DNA from 3 places in the Photobacterium toruni genome. Region 2 is predicted to be linked to each of the others. Evidence: predicted binding sites of a transcription regulator. Region 2 holds the regulator's gene; each other region holds the start of a gene.

Region 1 (3,294 bases), 250 kb from region 2:
TCTTATATTGTAACGGTTGTTTGCATTTGCGACAGTGGTAGCTCGCTTGACCGCGTTTAACCTTATTATGGCGACGAATAGTGAGTGGGTATTCACTACATGGGCAGTGGTAAATATAAGTTGTGCCTGCTACTGAACTGACATTAAAGTTGTGAGTAGTTTTAGGTTCGACATTAAACACAGCTGTCATGATTATTTGCCATTCGCGACCATGAGGACGAACGCGACCAAAGTGTTTAAATACCACTAAATGGGCAACTTCGTGAGCAACTACCTCATTGATAAAGGCATCAGGATTTTCAGCCAGCAAGATGGGGTTAAAGCGTAATTCCCATTTTTGTAGATGGGCTGTTCCGGCAATTTTTCCACGCTGATTAAAATTTACAGTGGGCATAGGCAGGCGTTTATTGAGGCGTTGATTAGCATGTTTGATGCAGCACTCTACGTGAGTAAGCACTTGCTTTTGTAGCGGTGTCATAGTGTGAAATACCCTAGATTAATCGATTGTGCAGCAGAGAATAAACGTGATCGACTATACACGGCAGGATAAATATTGACGATTATTTTATTTTATATATAAAAAAGGGACGAATAATCGTCCCTTAGTATTTGATAAACTTAAATTTATTATTATTTAAGTTTAGCGAAGTCGCGTAGTGCGTCTACTTTGTCTGTTTTTTCCCAAGGGAATTCTTCACGACCAAAGTGACCATATGCAGCCGTCTTTTTGTAGATAGGCTGAAGTAGGTTTAACATTTCTTGTAGGCCGTATGGGCGTAGGTCGAAGTGTTGACGAACTGCTTCAATGATAATTTCTTGATGGACTTTCTCAGTACCGAACGTTTCAATCATGATAGACGTTGGATCAGCAACACCGATAGCGTATGAAAGTTGAATTTCACAACGGTCAGCCATACCAGCGGCAACGATATTTTTCGCTACATAACGTGCTGCGTATGCTGCTGAACGGTCAACTTTTGATGGATCTTTACCTGAGAATGCACCGCCGCCGTGACGTGCTGCACCGCCGTAGGTATCAACGATAATTTTACGACCTGTTAAGCCACAGTCACCCATTGGGCCACCGATAACGAAACGACCGGTTGGGTTGATAAAGAATTTAGTTTCTTTACGTAACCACTCTTCAGGTAGTACGGGTTTGATGATTTCTTCCATTACAGCTTCACGTAGATCCGCTGTTGAAATTGAATCACTGTGCTGAGTTGATAATACAACTGCATCAATACCAACAATTTTACCTTGATCGTATTCAAACGTTACTTGAGATTTAGCATCAGGACGTAACCAAGGTAGGCTGCCGTTCTTACGTACAAGCGCTTGACGTTGAACAAGACGGTGTGCGTAAGTAATTGGTGCAGGCATTAACTCTTTAGTTTCGTTGGTTGCATAACCAAACATAATACCTTGGTCACCAGCGCCCTGCTCTTTAGGGTCTGCTTTATCAACGCCTTGGTTGATGTCTGGTGATTGCTTACCAATGGTATTTAAAACAGCACAAGAATTAGCATCAAAGCCCATATCCGAATGAATATAACCAATTTCACGGACTGTTTCACGAGTGATTTCTTCGATATCAACCCAAGCAGATGTTGTTACTTCGCCACCGACCATTACCATGCCAGTTTTTACGTAAGTTTCACAAGCAACACGTGCTTTAGGATCTTGTTCTAAAATTGCATCCAAGACTGCGTCTGAAATTTGATCTGCAATTTTATCTGGATGTCCTTCTGATACCGATTCAGAAGTAAACAGATGTTTAGCCATTGATGGTCTCACTTATATTCATAAATTTGGTAGAACGGTAGCGGTAATACTGATACTGCACTGCATTCTATACGTTTATATGTATAGAGCTACCTCCGTCTAGACGTCTATAATACCCCTGCCAGTTATAAAATCAACAATGTAATCTGTAAGGATTTAGACAAAAACCGCATTGATGCAAGGTTATGGTTTTTATTGTTACTGTTTTGAATACAAAAACTTAAAATTGAATAGATTGCATATTGTTGAATAAACTGGATTTTTTAAAAACGAAAACGTTTGCAGTCAATGGCATCTATTTGAGACAATATTGAAACGAAATTAAGTGCTCGCTGATAAATAGCGACATTATTTATTCGTAAATTATTATTTTATGACTATTTGGAGCAGATATGTCTTCTAGCAATGCGGTGTCTCGTAAAGAACTAGCCAATGCAATTCGTGCACTTAGTATGGATGGTGTGCAACAAGCGAACTCAGGTCATCCGGGTGCGCCGATGGGAATGGCAGATATTGCTGAAGTATTGTGGCGTGATCATTTGAATCATAATCCACAAAATCCAAACTGGGCTGATCGTGATCGTTTCGTATTATCAAACGGCCATGGCTCAATGCTTATTTACTCTCTGCTTCATTTGACAGGTTATGATTTATCAATTGATGATCTTAAAAATTTCCGTCAATTACACTCAAAAACACCAGGTCATCCAGAATACGGTTACGCGCCAGGTGTTGAAACGACTACCGGTCCTTTAGGTCAAGGCATTACCAATGCGGTGGGTATGGCACTGGCAGAAAAAGCCATGGCAGAGCAATTTAACCAGCAAGGGCATGAGATTGTCGATCACTATACCTACACCTTTATGGGTGATGGTTGCATGATGGAAGGTATCTCTCATGAAGCATGTTCATTAGCTGGTACTCTCGGTCTTGGTAAGCTAATTGCGTTCTGGGATGACAACGGCATCTCTATTGATGGTGAAGTAGAAGGCTGGTTTACTGATGACACAGCCAAACGCTTTGAAGCTTATGGCTGGCATGTAATTTCAACTGTTGATGGCCATGATGCTGACGCGATCAATGCTGCGATTGCTGCTGCACAAGCTGAAACAGCAAAACCAACCCTTATTTGCTGCCAAACCATTATTGGCTTTGGTTCACCGAATAAAGCCGGTTCACATGACTGTCACGGCGCGCCATTAGGTGCAGAAGAAATTGCTGCTGCGCGTGAATTCTTAGGTTGGAACCACGGTCCATTTGAAATTCCTGCTGATATTGCGGCAAAGTGGAATGCTATTGAAGCGGGTAATGCGAAAGAAACCGCGTGGGAGCAAAAGTTTGCCGCTTATAGCGCAGCTTACCCTCAATTAGCGGCTGAATTTACTCGTCGAATGAACGGTGACTTACCAACTAACTGGGACGCTGAAACTTCAAAGATCATCACCGATCTGCAAGCGAACCCTGCCAATATCGCATCACGTAAAGCATCACAAAATGCACTAGAGGCGT
Region 2 (3,294 bases):
CTAATGGTTGCTGCTGCAAATAGGCTAATACCGCGGCACCATTTTCTTCATGCATTCTCATTCTCGGTGCTAAAGTACGTAAACCACGCAACGTCAAATACGCATCAAAAGGAGCCCCGGTGGCACCAATACAATTAGCCCACCACGTTAAATTTTCTGCGGCTGATTGTGCTTTAGCAATTAAAACACCACCAACAACATCTGAATGGCCATTGATATATTTAGTGGTTGAATGCACCACAAAATCAGCACCAAGTGATAAAGGTTGTTGTAATAACGGCGACAAAAAGGTGTTATCGACAGCAACTTGGCAACCAACAGCCTGTGCTTGCTGACTGATAGCCTTAATATCTATCACTCTTACCAAAGGATTTGATGGCGTTTCAAGCCAAAGTAAAGTTGGTTTTTGAGCTAAAGCAGTCGCTAGCGCGTCGGGATCAGATTGGTCAATGAACAGTACTTTAAAATCCCCTTTTTGAGCGCGCGTATTAAATAAACGATAACTACCACCATAACAATCATGGGGGGCAACAAGCAGATCATTTGGTCCCAACAATGCTGACACTAATAAATTCATCGCAGCAGTACCGCAACTTGTCACCACTCCACCCGCGCCACCTTCCATCTCACTCAAAGCATCGGCTAAGGTATTTCGAGTTGGATTACCTGAACGAGAATAATCGTATTGAGGTAACTCACCTAAAGCCGGAAAACTGTAAGTCGAGGTAAGATAAATAGGAGGAACAACAGCATTAAACTGTGAATCAGTATCAATGCCCGTACGAACCGCAATAGTTGCAAGCTGCTTATCACTCATAATAACGTTCCTTGTTATAAAGGGGTGAACCCTGTAAATAAATAATGGTCGTTGTAAACAACCTTAACCACATCAAAATAAGACGTCAACACTTCTAGACATCTATATGTCTTTGCTTATAGCAGTAAATCCCGCTAAAATTCAGTCATTGAAAAAAATAGTCGTGATCTAACAACGGTTGTATGCCACGGTAGAGGACAAACTAGCGATGTTCACGTAATATCGCCGCCTATCATGACTATGTACTAACAACCGTCATCGCGACATTGTTATTATTATTAATTAAACATCGCTGAGAAGGTAAAACATGGCAAAGTGGAATGGCGAATATATTAGCCCTTATGCAGAACACGGTAAGAAAAATGAACAAGTCAAAAAAATTACAGTGTCTATTCCATTAAAGGTTCTCAAAATTCTTACTGATGAACGTACTCGTCGTCAGGTCAATAACCTGCGCCACGCTACCAATAGTGAACTACTTTGTGAAGCTTTCTTACATGCCTATACAGGCCAACCACTACCTACAGATGATGATATCCGTAAAGACCATCCCGACGATCTTCCTGCAGAAGCTAAATTATTAATGGAAGCGATGGGTATCAGCTACGAAGACATTAATGAATAATATGTACATGAAATAGCAAAAAACCAGCATCAATGCTGGTTTTTTTATATCTTACAAATTTAAACAATAAAAAAAGGGATGCTTGCGCATCCCTTTTTTTTTAAATTCAGCTGGCAAGTAATTACTTGCTAGTAAGCGCACCAAAACGCTTGTTGAATTTATCCACACGACCGCCAGAGCTAACTTGACGTTGCTTACCAGTGTAGAATGGGTGACACTTATCGCATACATCAAGGTTGATGTCTTTGCTCATAGTAGAGTTAAATACGAAAGTGTTGCCACAAGAACAACGTGCGTTTACTTCTTTGTATTCTGGGTGGATACCTTGTTTCATGGGGAAACCTCAAGTTAAGGCCGTGTCGCTCTCCCGATCCAAAGCCGGGCACCACACGTGGTTAATAAAATAGTCTATCGTAAAATTACGACAAATCAGGCGGCGTATAGTAATCAATCATTACTCATAGATCAACTCAGACACTGTTTTTTTATTGCTCTTTTATTCATCGTTAAAACAGTCAATAATGATTGCGGCATCGCAGTACTTATTCCCTATCCTGCGATCTGTTACTATTTAGTGCAAGCTCAATTAAAGCGATAAAATATGACCCCCTCAATAGCACGCGTTGCTTTACCTGTCCCACTTGATAAAACATTTGATTATTTAATCAAACCTGATACCACCCCAGTTATCGGTGGACGCGTGCTAGTGCCTTTTGGACGCCAACGATTAGTTGGAATCGTTGTTGCTATTGGTCATGATTCTGATTTTCCCATTCAACAGTTAAAGCCTATTCAACACGTTTTAGATAACCAGCCGTTATGGCAACCCGCTTTATTTGCATTATTAAAATGGGCCAGTCGTTATTACCAATATCCATTAGGTGACACTCTCGCCAATGCGATGCCCGCTTTACTGCGGAAAGGACGTGAAGCCTCAACCGCAAGCCTAAAATTTTGGCACCTTACCGAGACGGGTCGAGAACAGCCCTTAAATGGTTTAAAGCGCGCACCTAAACAAGCTCAAATTCTAAATCTATTACGCAATGGTGCACTCAGTCACGAAAGTTTACTCGCGCATGACGTTAGCAGCGCAACACTAAAAGCTGTCATGCAAAAAGGCTGGATAAACCAACAACAACAGCAACCAAAACAATATCAATGGCAGCCAAAATTTGCCATCACAGAACAGAAACCACGCTTAAATGAAGAGCAAGCATTAGCAATTGCAACGGTTAACAGTAACCCAGGATTTGGCTGTTATCTGCTAGATGGTGTTACTGGTTCGGGAAAAACTGAGGTCTACCTAAATTTACTTGAGCCTATTTTAGCGGCAGGTAAGCAAGCGCTAATTTTAGTACCCGAGATTGGCCTTACGCCACAAACAATCAATCGCTTTAAACGCCGCTTTAATGTTCCTTTAGAAACCGTTCACTCAGGTCTAAATGATAGCGAACGTATGACAGCATGGCTTGCTGGACGTGATAATCAAGCCGGGATTATTATTGGAACACGCTCAGCATTGTTCACCCCATTTGCAAACCTTGGCATTATTATTGTTGATGAAGAGCATGATGCGTCTTATAAACAACAAGATAGCCTACGTTATCACGCTCGAGATCTTGCCGTGATGCGAGCCAATAAAGAAAATATTCCTATTATCTTAGGCTCAGCAACCCCTGCACTTGAAACCTTACATAATGCGCAAACAGGTAAATACCATTATCTCACCCTATCAAAGCGCGCAGGTAATGCCAGTGCTGCCCGCCATGGGGTGATTGATGTTAAAGGCTTATATTTAAATGCGGGATTATCAGCACCACTGATCGCTGAAATGCGTAAAAATCTTAATGCT
Region 3 (3,294 bases), 450 kb from region 2:
CGGAGATTATGCGGTATTAGCTATCGTTTCCAATAGTTATCCCCCACATCAGGGTATATTCCCAGGCATTACTCACCCGTCCGCCGCTCGTCAGCAAAAGAAGCAAGCTTCTTTTCTGTTACCGCTCGACTTGCATGTGTTAGGCCTGCCGCCAGCGTTCAATCTGAGCCATGATCAAACTCTTCAATTAAAGTTTTGTTGGTCTTTCGACCGGCTCAATGAATACTGACTTCAAAACTAACTCTTTATAAATAAAGAGTGTAATTTTAAAGCTATTACCATTCCAACAGAATGGTAATGAATTGACTGTGCCGCTTTCTTATTTTTACTTTTTATAAAAAAGTAAAACAAAAAAGCAATCGAACTACTTCTAGCTCTAGGTCACTCAGTTCATTGATAAATCTTTCGACTTAACTATTCAACGAGTGCCCACACAGATTGCATGGTCAAATTGTTAAAGAACAATACTGACTTTCGGTAACCGCTTGCGCCGTTGTCCGTGTCAGTGAGGTCGCATTATAGGGAGATTTTATGGGCTGACAATCGTTTTTTTACTCTAAAATAATCAACTGCTTTTTTTTTGTTCAAAACATTATATTTCATTCGTTTTTTAATCAAAAATAATGCTTACTTCATTTAATTCTCATATAAATTAAATATCGTTAACAATTAAAAATGATGATTGAAATAAAAATTAAAACGATAAGACGTTAGATAAAGAAGTAAAAGAAAAGATATAGTCGTTATGATTTACAATGGCAGGATTAATTGCGGAATGTGCTGCGCGGTTTTATTGATAGCTTTAAAATAAAAGCAGTAGCTTAACTACTGCTTTATCTCACAACAATTATGCTTGTTGTGCTAGCCATATTGGAACATTTTTGATGCCATCGAAAACGGCATCAGCTAAAGCTTCACCTTCTTCTGTAATAGCTTTACCTGTACGCACTAATACTTTTAAAGCGACGTCTGCAGCTATTGCAGCTTTCATATCATCAGCTTTATCACCAATCATTACTGATTTTGACATATCAATGTTTAAATCACTTTGAGCGGATATCAACATACCAGGATTAGGTTTGCGACAATCACAATCTTGTAAGTATTCACCTTTACCCTCAGTTGCATGATGTGGGCAATAGTAAATACCATCAAGCTCAATACCTTGATCCTCGAAATTCCAATCCATCCATTCAGTCAAAGAGAGAAACTCATCTTCACTAAATAGACCACGAGCAATACCTGATTGATTGGTGACTAAAACAAGTAAATAACCCATTTCTTTGAATTTTTTACATGCACCAAAAACACCATCAATGTATTCAAAATCATCAACAGTATGTACATAGCCACGATCAACGTTTATCACGCCATCACGATCAATAAAGACAGCAGGTTTGGCCACAAGAAAGCCCTCAACAAATTAGATATTAATTAAATATTGGTTAGATTATGGCACGAGTTGGCATTGAAAAGTATTAGTTATCACCTCTACCAGGCTGATTGTCATTGAACTTAACCTTGTTATAGACACAAAAATCGTTTGGACGTCTAGACGTAAAAATAGCTATTGACTTAAAAACTAATTACCAATAGCATCATGTTAACAGTTATAAACATAATTTAACCGCAGCAACTAACAATCAACAACTTGTATGCTATAACATCACTCTCATATAATCGTTTCATCTAAGAATCAGGAAGTTCAATGATAGAAATAAAACAAGTCAATAAAGTGTTCTATCAAGGTGATAACGCGATAAATGCGCTAAAAAATATCAACCTCACTATAGAGCAAGGAACGATTTTTGGTGTTATTGGCTCATCAGGGGCGGGAAAAAGTACACTAATCCGTTGTGTTAATTTATTAGAAAAACCAACTAATGGTAATGTCATTGTTGATGGTATCGATTTAACACAACTCTCATTAAATGAATTAACCTTAGCTCGCCGTAAGATTGGCATGATTTTTCAGCATTTTAATTTACTCGCATCACGTACCGTATTTGCCAATATAGCCTTACCATTAGAACTTGCAGGCGTTTCAGAACAAACGATAAATACCAAGGTTACACAGCTACTGTCACTGGTTGGTTTAGAAGATAAGCGTCATAGCTATCCATCAAACCTAAGTGGCGGCCAAAAACAGCGAGTTGCTATTGCTCGTGCTTTAGCCTCTGATCCTAAGGTGTTACTGTGTGATGAAGCCACCAGCGCACTAGACCCAGCAACAACCCAATCGATACTTACATTATTACGTAAAATTAATCAGCAGCTAAATTTAACCATTTTGTTAATTACTCATGAAATGGATGTGGTTAAACGTATTTGCCATCAAGTTGCAATCATCGGCGATGGTGAGTTAGTTGAACAAGGTTTAGTAGGTGATATTTTTGCACATCCTAAAACAGAATTAGCTAAAGCCTTTATTCGCTCAACGTTAGATTTATCGATTCCTGAAGATTATCAAGTAAGAATGACGCCAAACCCTATCAAAGGAAGTTATCCCTTAATTCGACTTGAATTTACTGGTGACTCTGTTGATGCACCTTTAATTAGTCAGGTTGCACGTGAGTTTAATCTTGATATCAGCATATTAAGTTCAAATATGGATTATGCTGGCGGCGTTAAATTTGGTCTGATGTTAGCTGAATTTTTCGGTACTCAAACAGCCATTGATAATGCTATTAGCTTTTTACGTGATCACAAATTAAATGTCGAGGTACTAGGCTATGTCGCTTAATTCAATAACAACATGGTGGCAGAGCAATCAACGCCTAACTGAATTACTTATCGAGGCACTAGGACAAACATTAACGATGGTGTTTGTCGCAGGTATCATTGGTTTTGCCATTGGCATTCCGCTAGGAGTTGCTCTTCACCTCACCAAGAAAAACGGTTTATGGCAAAATCCGCTATTAAATAAAATACTCGGGATTGTGGTGAATATTGGTCGTTCTATTCCTTTTATTATTTTGTTAGTTGCAATTATTCCTTTTACTCGGTTTGTGGTTGGCAGTTCCATTGGTACGGCCGCCGCAATAGTACCGCTTACGGTTGGGGCTATTCCTTTTATTGCACGTTTAGTTGAAGGGGCATTATTAGAAATTCCAACTGGATTAATAGAAGCAGCCCAAGCAATGGGCGCAACCCCAATGCAGATTATCACTAAGGTATTATTACCCGAAGCACTACCAGCAATAATTAATGCCATCATAATCACCTTAGTTACCTTAATCAGTTATTCAGCAATGGCAGGAACGGTCGGCGGTGGCGGTTTAGGTGATGTCGGTA

Evidence for each region. Region 2 encodes MetJ, which represses methionine synthesis genes. Its sites were predicted from a motif close to TTAGACNTNTANANGTCTAA; they were not measured.
Region 1: a site for MetJ is predicted at 1,853-1,872, ahead of metK (methionine adenosyltransferase). Genes of this name have one in related genera too.
Region 3: a site for MetJ is predicted at 1,544-1,563, ahead of metN (methionine ABC transporter ATP-binding protein MetN). Genes of this name have one in related genera too.

Annotation. Positions count from the first base shown of each region.
Region 1 is NZ_AP024854.1:443,719-447,012, forward strand. Features, by position in the region: gene OC457_RS02250 (SprT family zinc-dependent metalloprotease) at 1-478, opposite strand, end outside; gene metK (methionine adenosyltransferase) at 631-1,785, opposite strand; gene tkt (transketolase) at 2,178-3,294, shown strand, end outside.
Region 2 is NZ_AP024854.1:192,933-196,226, reverse strand. Features, by position in the region: gene OC457_RS00945 (O-succinylhomoserine (thiol)-lyase) at 1-817, opposite strand, end outside; gene metJ (met regulon transcriptional regulator MetJ) at 1,125-1,442, shown strand; gene rpmE (50S ribosomal protein L31) at 1,564-1,776, opposite strand; gene priA (primosomal protein N') at 2,044-3,294, shown strand, end outside.
Region 3 is NZ_AP024854.1:638,899-642,192, reverse strand. Features, by position in the region: rRNA gene OC457_RS03195 (16S ribosomal RNA) at 1-190, opposite strand, end outside; gene gmhB (D-glycero-beta-D-manno-heptose 1,7-bisphosphate 7-phosphatase) at 848-1,405, opposite strand; gene metN (methionine ABC transporter ATP-binding protein MetN) at 1,709-2,743, shown strand; gene OC457_RS03180 (methionine ABC transporter permease) at 2,733-3,294, shown strand, end outside.